Regions from separate parts of the Flavobacterium galactosidilyticum genome, predicted to be linked through region 1. Evidence: riboswitches for the same ligand, from Rfam matches in the RefSeq annotation. Region 1 holds a riboswitch; the other holds the start of a gene.

The links. Region 1 has a riboswitch for S-adenosylmethionine ahead of LNP27_RS02005 (homocysteine S-methyltransferase family protein). Riboswitches for the same ligand answer to the same signal wherever they lie in the genome.
Region 2: another riboswitch for S-adenosylmethionine. It lies ahead of LNP27_RS11885 (Na+/H+ antiporter NhaC family protein); the one in region 1 lies ahead of LNP27_RS02005 (homocysteine S-methyltransferase family protein).

Annotation. Positions count from the first base shown of each region.
Region 1 is NZ_CP087135.1:442,835-447,484, forward strand. Features, by position in the region: gene metH (methionine synthase) at 1-1,658, opposite strand, end outside; gene LNP27_RS02005 (homocysteine S-methyltransferase family protein) at 2,027-3,028, opposite strand; SAM riboswitch class I at 3,274-3,393, opposite strand; gene LNP27_RS02010 (NAD(P)/FAD-dependent oxidoreductase) at 3,486-4,538, opposite strand.
Region 2 is NZ_CP087135.1:2,765,471-2,770,120, forward strand. Features, by position in the region: gene fabG (3-oxoacyl-[acyl-carrier-protein] reductase) at 1-212, opposite strand, end outside; gene LNP27_RS11885 (Na+/H+ antiporter NhaC family protein) at 387-1,709, opposite strand; SAM-I-IV-variant riboswitch at 1,767-1,865, opposite strand; gene LNP27_RS11890 (hypothetical protein) at 1,989-2,411, opposite strand; gene sucD (succinate--CoA ligase subunit alpha) at 2,623-3,495, opposite strand; gene LNP27_RS11900 (nuclear transport factor 2 family protein) at 3,593-3,955, opposite strand; gene LNP27_RS11905 (UDP-3-O-(3-hydroxymyristoyl)glucosamine N-acyltransferase) at 3,957-4,650, opposite strand, start outside.

The DNA.
Region 1 (4,650 bases):
TCTCGAATCGAAGCCATATATATTTTTTTATCACTATTCAACAAACTTCCAGCAACTGTAACCGCTCTTGAAGCATCATTAACATGAATTACTGTTTGTCTGTATTGTGGAGCAATCTTCACAGCGGTATGTGCGCGTGATGTAGTAGCTCCACCAATCATTATTGGAATTTTGATATCGCGTTTATCTAATTCTTTTGCCAAATAAACCATTTCGTCAAGCGAAGGAGTAATCAAGCCGCTTAACCCAATAATATCGACGTTGTGTTCTATGGCAGCTGCAATGATTTTCTCTGGAGCAACCATCACACCTAAATCGACAATCTCATAATTATTACAAGCTAAAACTACTGAAACAATGTTTTTTCCAATATCATGAACGTCACCTTTTACAGTAGCCATCAAGATTTTTCCATTCCCTTGTTTGTCTCCAGCTTGTTTTGAAGCTTCTATAAATGGCAATAAATAAGCAACCGCTTTTTTCATCACACGAGCTGATTTTACCACTTGTGGCAAGAACATTTTACCAGAACCAAATAAATCACCCACGACATTCATTCCTGCCATTAAGTTGATTTCTATAACTTCAATTGGTTTAGTAGCGGCTAATCGTGCTTCCTCAACATCTTCTTCTATAAATTGATCCACTCCTTTCACAAGCGAGTGCGTAATTCTTTCTTGAATTGTTCCCGAGCGCCATTCTAGTACAGCCTTCTCGTTATTTTTCACATCCCCTTTTACATTTTCAGCAAAATCCAATAAACGCTCCGTTGCATCATCACGCCTATTTAAGATTACATCTTCAACATGCTCTAATAAATCTTTTGGAATTTCGTCGTAAATCGTAAGCATTTCTGGATTTACGATCCCCATTGTCATTCCATTTTTAATGGCATAATATAAGAATACAGAATGCATCGCTTCGCGAACCGTATCATTTCCTCTAAATGAAAACGAAACATTACTTACTCCACCACTAATATGTGCATGCGGTAAATTATCACGAACCCATTTTGTTCCTCTAAAGAAATCCAAAGCGTTCAGGCGATGTTCTTCCATCCCTGTAGCTACGGGAAATATATTCAAATCGAAGATTATGTCTTGAGCAGGAAAACCAACTTTATCAACTAAAATATCATACGAACGCTGGCAAATCTCTATTCTGCGCTCATAGTTATCAGCTTGACCAACCTCATCAAAAGCCATCACAATTACTGCAGCTCCGTAACGCTTTATTAATTTAGCATGATGAATAAAAGCCTCTTCGCCTTCTTTCAAAGAAATAGAATTCACGACACTTTTCCCTTGAACTACTTTCAAACCCGCTTCGATAATATCCCATTTTGAGCTATCAATCATGATTGGCACACGAGAAATATCAGGTTCGGCAGCGATTAAATTCAGGAATTTTGTCATAGCATATACGCCATCAAGCATCCCTTCATCCATATTAATATCGATGATTTGGGCGCCACCTTCCACTTGCTCTTTTGCAATACTAAGTGCTTCTTCGTATTTTTCCTCCTTAATTAATCGAAGGAATTTTCTAGAACCCGTCACATTTGTTCGCTCACCAACGTTGATAAACAAACTCTCTGGAGTTATAATCAAAGGCTCTAATCCCGATAATACAAGGTTCTTTCTTGTTTCTTGTGCCATTTTTTATTTTATTTGTTCTGCAAGGCTTTAAAAACCTTGTAGATTTAACTTATTATTTTGGGCGTGACCCAAAAGGGTCGGGCTATCCGTTCCCGCTCTTTTTTATTGAATTGCCTCGGTTTTAAACCCGAGGCAATTCAATAAAACGGAGCTCCACTACTATCCCTCACGCGGTTTTGTGCTTTCTATGACATTGCGGGGAACGGAAGCAATCTCGAAGGAATGACAAAATCATACAAAATATTTTTATTCCCTTTGTGGGCACGGATTGCAAATCCGCGCTAGCGGGGTTTCGAGTCACGAAGCAAAGCAATCAAACTAATTGCTCACTGTATGCGATTCCTTCGTTCCTCGGAATGACTTTCGTATTACATCACCGCAGTAGAAACTCTCCGCTTATAATTCTTTGCAATATCGGCAATCAACTTGATGTGTTCTGGGGTTGTTCCGCAACAACCGCCTATGATATTGATTAAATTATCTTCTAAATACTCTTTGATAAATGCTTGTGTTTGCTCAGGGGTTTCATCGTATTCTCCAAAAGCATTTGGCAATCCTGCATTAGGATGTGCTGACACGTTGAAAGAAGTGTTTTGCGATAAAGTTTGTAAATAGGGCTTCAATAAATCGGCGCCAAGGGCACAATTGAATCCTACGCTTAATAATGGAATGTGTGAAACCGAAATCAAGAACGCTTCTACTGTTTGACCTGAAAGTGTTCTTCCCGATGCATCAGTGATTGTTCCTGAAACCATGATTGGGATATCAATATTGCGTTCGTCTTTAACTTCTTCAATTGCAAAAAGTGCTGCTTTAGCATTTAAGGTATCAAAAATAGTTTCTACTAATAACAAATCGCAACCTCCGTCCATTAAAGCTTCTACTTGTTGCTTGTATGCTTTGCGCAAATCATCAAAAGTTACGGCCCTGTAACCTGGATCATTTACATCTGGCGACATACTTGCTGTTCTGTTTGTTGGTCCAACTGAACCCGCTACAAAACGAGGTTTTTCTGGATTTTTAGCTGTAAATTCATCAGCTACTTCACGGGCGATTTTTGCTGATTGGAAGTTCATTTCGTAAACGAAATCTTCTAGGTGATAATCAGCCATACCAATAGTAGTGCTCGAAAAAGTATTGGTTTCTACAATATCTGCTCCTGCTTCAAAATATTTGGCATGAACCGCTTTGATAGCTTGTGGTTGCGTAAGCGACAATAAATCATTATTCCCTTTTAGTGAATGCGGAAAATCCTTGAAACGCTCTCCACGAAAATCTTCTTCGGAGAAATTGTAGCGTTGCAACATGGTTCCCATTGCGCCATCTAAAATAAGAATTCTTTCTTTTATGGCCTTTTGAATATTTGACATACTATTATATTTCTGTACAATCTCGATTTCTCAGGACATGTACTTTTGATTACTAATTACAAATGTTCGCTATAATGGCTCTTTAGCCCTGAAGGAAGCGATATCCTATTGTGCCGGCGTTCGGTGCAATAGATATAGCGTACAGCAGGAAGATTATTAGCTAAAAAAGCACCAATAATTCGCTCTAAAAAGATATTAAAATGTTGTCAGGAAAAGTTTTTGAGAAATACTGTGGAAGTATTCTTGTGTTATCTATCTTAGGTACTGAAATAAATACAGCATAAAGTAGAATGTAGCACCTTCTTTAAAGATAAAGGGTTGCTAAGGTTTCATCGGGTCTTTCCCTCCGCCTTTCGTGATAACTTTCAATAAATATAGGAACAGTGCAAAGTAAAGACATAGCGCTAATACTTGCAAGTATTAGCGCTACATTTTTTAACTAGTTTATAGTAAGTTGTTACAGTATGGCTTTTACAACTGCTTTAGGAGCTTCTTTACGTGTTCCGTCAAAGCCATCAACACCTGAAACTGTAGTATATTTCAAAACATACTTTTTGCCCGGATTAATGATTTGGTAAGCTGCTTGGCACATTAAAGTGGCTTCGTGGAAACCACAAAGTATCAATTTCAGTTTTCCTGGATAGGTATTTACGTCACCAATGGCGAAAATTCCAGGAATATTGGTTTGGTAATCTAATGCATTATTTACTTTAATTGCATTTTTTTCTATTTCTAATCCCCAGTCTCCAATAGGACCTAATTTAGGTGTAAGACCAAAAAGTGGAATAAAATAATCAGTTTCGATGGTTCTTGTAGCACCATTTTCTTCCAGCACAACTGATTCTATGTGCTCTGCTCCATTGATTCCAATAACTTCTGCTGGAGTTATTAATCTAATTTTTCCAGCATTTTTTAATTCTTGTACTTTATCTACAGAATCTAATGCACCACGGAACTCGTTTCTTCTGTGTACCAAAGTTACTTCGGAAGCGATATTTGAAAGGAAAATACTCCAGTCTAAAGCGGAATCTCCTCCACCTGCTATTACTACTTTTTTATCTCGGAATTTCTCCGGATTTTTGATGAAGTATTTAATTCCTTTGTCTTCATAAAAATCAATTCCATCAATAAGCGGTTTTCTAGGCTCAAAACTTCCTAAACCGCCTGCAATTGCAACTACAGCGGCATGAAATCTCTTTCCTTTATTTGAGGTAACAATAAAACTTCCGTCTTCTTGCTTATCAATTGTTTCAGCGCGTTCTCCTAGTGTAAATCCAGGTTCAAACTGCTTGATTTGTTCCATTAAATTATCTACTAAATCTCCGGCTAATACTTCTGGAAATCCGGGAATATCATAGATTGGTTTTTTAGGATACAACTCTGAAAGTTGTCCACCTGCTTGTGGCAATGCATCTAAAATATGACATTTTAGTTTTAATAAACCTGCTTCAAAAACTGCAAATAAGCCAGTAGGCCCAGCTCCTATTATAAGAATATCTGTTTTAATCATTTTATATTAATTAGCTCCTTCCCCCGATCCGTTCCAAATGATGGAGAGAATAGGTAGAGATTAGTTATTTCTATTGTAAAATTACTTTTTTATGACGCAAAGTAACTCTAGT
Region 2 (4,650 bases), 1.2 Mb from region 1:
GCTTCGTTAAAATCAGCAGCGTTAGACTGATATCCTTTCGCTTTAATTTCTAGTGCGTTCAATTCATTTTCTAATGCCATAGCTGATTCTACAGACGAACTGTATGTAAAAGCAACATTTGCACCGTGTTTTGCAAAAACTTCTGCAATTCCTTTACCTATTCCGCGGCTTGCACCTGTAATTATAGCTACTTTTCCTTCTAGTAATTTCATATTCAAAACTTAGTTTAATTTTTATTTGAAGCTATTCCTGCTATCCGCTACAATCCACGCCCAAAAGCGTGGGATTTTCACTTCTATCAGGGCTATTTTATATCTGCCAAATATATAATATTTCCTTTTTTAAAAAAAATTCAAATCCATTTACATTGATATAAATAGCAGCTTTTAGATTTTAATGATTCGATTCACCCATTTGTCCCAAAAATTAGCATAAATAGCTATTAATGTAAATATAAATAAGAATAAGTGATACCATGCGTTACTAATCAAATCTAAAAAATTAAGTTTTCCATCGGCAAAACTTAAAATCAACAGCACTTGTGCACCATAAGGTAAAATTCCTTGAATAACACATGAAAAAATATCAAGTATTGTCGCCGTTTTCTTTGCACTCAAATTATATTCATCGTTTATTTCTTTAGCAATACTACCTGTAATCACAATAGAAACTGTATTATTAGCGATTGCTAAATTTGTCAATCCAACTAAAGCACCAATTCCTGTCTGCGCTGATTTCTTGCTTTTGATTCGCTTTTTAACTTGGTACAAAACATAATCAATTCCGCCCGCTTTATCCACCATCGCTGCTAAACCACCAGAAAGCATCGAAAGTAAGAAAATTTCAGTCATACTGGTAAAACCCTCATATATTTTTTGGGCAAAAACCAAAAGCGTAAAATTACCTCCAAAATAACCAATTAGCCCCGCTAACAACGTTCCTATAATTAAAGTAGAAAACACATTAAGTCCCGAAACTGCTAACACAATGACCAGTAGATATGGTATAATAGTAATCCAATTAAAATCAGTTTTAGGTATCTCAACTGAAACAACTTCAGAATTTAAACCCAAATAAAAAAAGACTAGAATCGTAATTAAAGCAGCAGGAAAAGCAATAAATAAATTAATTTTAAATTTATCTTTCAATTTACAACCTAAAGATTGCGTTGCAGCAATAGTGGTATCTGAAATCATCGAAAGATTATCACCTAACATAGAACCTCCTAATAATGCACCCGAAATCAAAGGTAAAGAGGCACCACTTTTGTCAGCTAAACTCACTGCAATAGGACCAATGGCAACAATTGCTCCCACAGAAGTACCTGTCGCAGTAGATAAAAATGCAGCAATTAAAAATATACCTAAAGGAAAATAAGCAACATCTATATTGTTTATTCCTAAATTTACCACTGCATCTACTCCACCAGTAGCTTTACTCACCACTGCAAATGCACCAGCCAGTAAATAAATAAGACACATAGTCATAATTTTACTTTCACCACAGCCTGTAATCAACGTATTGACTTTCTCTTCTGTAGAAGATTTAAAAAGTAAGAATGCAGCAATTATACCAATTAAAACAGCAATTGGTGATGGAAAAGCATAAAAGTCATCTAGCCAAATACCAACACCTAAAAAAGTTGCAATAAATATAAATAAAGGAATTAATGCGAATGGATTACCATTATTTTCACCATGTTTAGTCATAATCATTTTTTTTAATTAAAGGTATATGACGAAAAACAAAAAGGCAAAACAGGAATAAAAAGCAACATTTTTTCCAAAGGATTTGGCTTATCGTTTTAGCACCTTGCTCGTTGTTGCAGGTTGCTATCTCCATTTAAGAGATTCGTGATAACGGTGGCAAAAATAGCACTTATTCTATTATAAAAACAACTAAAAAAAAATATTTATGAATTTAATGCAAAAAAGGCTTTACCGAAGTAAAGCCTTTTGAAATGTAAATGTATTTTTTACGGAAATAGCTTAAAAGGCTACATTCCATTTTGGTAATCTTCCGCTCTCGTCCAAGAAATTCTGTAAAACTTGTGCTTCTACAAATGTTGGAATTACCTTAGAATCGTTATTAAAAGTCTCATACCAAACTACTTCAAGTGTAGTAATATCCTCTTTTTTCATTTGTGCTGGCCAAGAATATTTTCTTCCTGTTTTAGCAAATTGGTGTCCTTCAACAATTTTGTCATTTAAACCACCATTTTTAATTTTCAAAGTTCCGTCATTTTGAACAGTTCCAGTAGAACCAACCATAATTAACTCTTTTGCTTCTCCAACTGCATAAACCAAAAATACACCAGATCCTTCTGAAGCATTGCAAACTTCTGCTAAGCTATCTTCTGTTGTAAATGAAAACTGATTGGTAACTTTGAATTTTTCTAATTCCTTGTACATATATTATATTTTTATTTGAATTGGTCTCCATAAATAAAACTCACAAAATGAGGAGCATCATCTAAACCATTCGTTTACGTTTGTTATTTATTAAAATTTAATCTGTAAAACAGTTTTTTTAATAAAGTGCAAAGGTATTCTTTAATTCGATTCTATAATAAAAAAGCCTCACAAAATGTGAGGCTTTTAAAATATTTAATTTAGAAAAAGATTATCCTAAAACTTCTTTTACTTTTTTACCAATTTCAGCTGGAGAATCTACTACGTGAATACCACATTCTCTCATAATTTGTTTTTTGGCTTCAGCAGTATCATCAGATCCACCAACGATAGCACCTGCATGTCCCATTGTACGTCCTGCTGGAGCAGTAACTCCTGCAATAAAACCTACAACTGGCTTACGGTTACCATCCGCTTTGATCCAATGAGCAGCATCCGCTTCTAATTGTCCACCAATTTCACCAATCATTACGATACACTCCGTTTCTGGGTCATTCATCAATAATTCAACTGCTTCTTTAGTTGTAGTTCCAATGATTGGATCTCCACCAATTCCGATAGCAGTAGTTATTCCTAAACCTTGTTTCACCACTTGGTCAGCAGCTTCGTAAGTTAAGGTACCTGATTTAGAAACAATTCCAATAGTTCCTTTTTTGAAAACAAAACCTGGCATAATACCAACTTTAGCTTCCCCTGGAGTAATAATTCCTGGACAGTTTGGACCAATTAATCTTGCATTTCTTTCTTTAACGTAACTGTTTGCTTTTATCATGTCAGCAACAGGGATTCCTTCAGTAATTGCAATAATTACTTTGATTCCTGCATCAGCAGCTTCCATTATTGCATCAGCAGCAAAAGCTGGTGGTACAAAAATGATAGTTGTATCAGCTCCTGCTTGTTCAACAGCATCTTTTACAGTATTGAAAACGGGTATGTCTAAGTGAGTTGTTCCACCTTTTCCTGGAGTTACACCACCAACAACATTAGTTCCATACTCAATCATTTGAGAAGCATGGAAAGTTCCTTCACTTCCTGTAAAACCTTGAACAATTATTTTGGAATCTTTATTAACTAAAACACTCATGATATATTTTTTTTATGTAGTTTTTAAAATCGTAATGCAAAAGTATAAAATAGTAAGCACTAAATTGGCATTCACTATTCAAATTTTTGACACTAAATTAGTATAATTGGCTTATTTGATAGCCACGAAACAACTTACTGTCTTTTATTTGCCAAATAATGAAAAAATGTGCCAATAACATTTCTTCTCTTGGGTTCTCAATCGTTTTTACAAAATGATCATATCGTACCGAAACCATATCATTTTCACTTATAATATGACTAATTCGAACCTTAGAACGAACATATGCTTTGCTTAAATCATTGGATAAATCCAATAATGAATTATAATTATGCTCCACAAAACCTGTACTGCTATTCCATTCAACAAGTACATCTGGATGCAAATAATCTTTCATTACCTCACTGTCAATTAAGGCATCTGATTTATAAAACTTTTTAACGATTTCTTTAGCAGACATATTATTTTATTTTATTTAATAGTTCAGGAATCTTTTTGATATTTGCTAGCTGTTTCAATTTTTCTCTTGATTCCTCTATTGGAGTACCAAAATATGATTTACCTCCTTCAACAGATTTGGTAACTCCAGTTTGTCCCATAATAACGGCCTTAGCTCCTATTGTGATTCCGCTAGTAGTTCCTACTTGTCCCCAGAGTGTAACTTCATCTTCAATAATTACACAACCAGCAATTCCAGTTTGAGATGCTATTAAACATTTTTTTCCAATCACAGTGTCATGTCCAACATGTACCTGATTGTCAATTTTTGTTCCTTCTCCAATTCTTGTATCGCCAGTAACTCCTTTATCGATAGTACAAAGTGCCCCAATACCAACATTGTCCTCAATAACGACTCTTCCTCCAGAAAGCAATTGATCAAATCCTTCCGCTCTTTTTTTATAATAAAAAGCATCTGCTCCCAAAATTGTTCCTGCATGAATGATAACATTGTCACCAATTACAGTATGATCGTAAATAGAAACATTAGAATGTATCAAACAATTTTCTCCTATAACAACGTGATTCCCAATAAATGTATTAGGCTGAATAACAGTTCCGTGACCTATAGAAGCTGAAGTAGCTATAGAAGCATTTGAAAATTGAAAAGGTTTGAAGTATTTTGTTAATTTATTGAAATCTCTAAACGGATCCTCT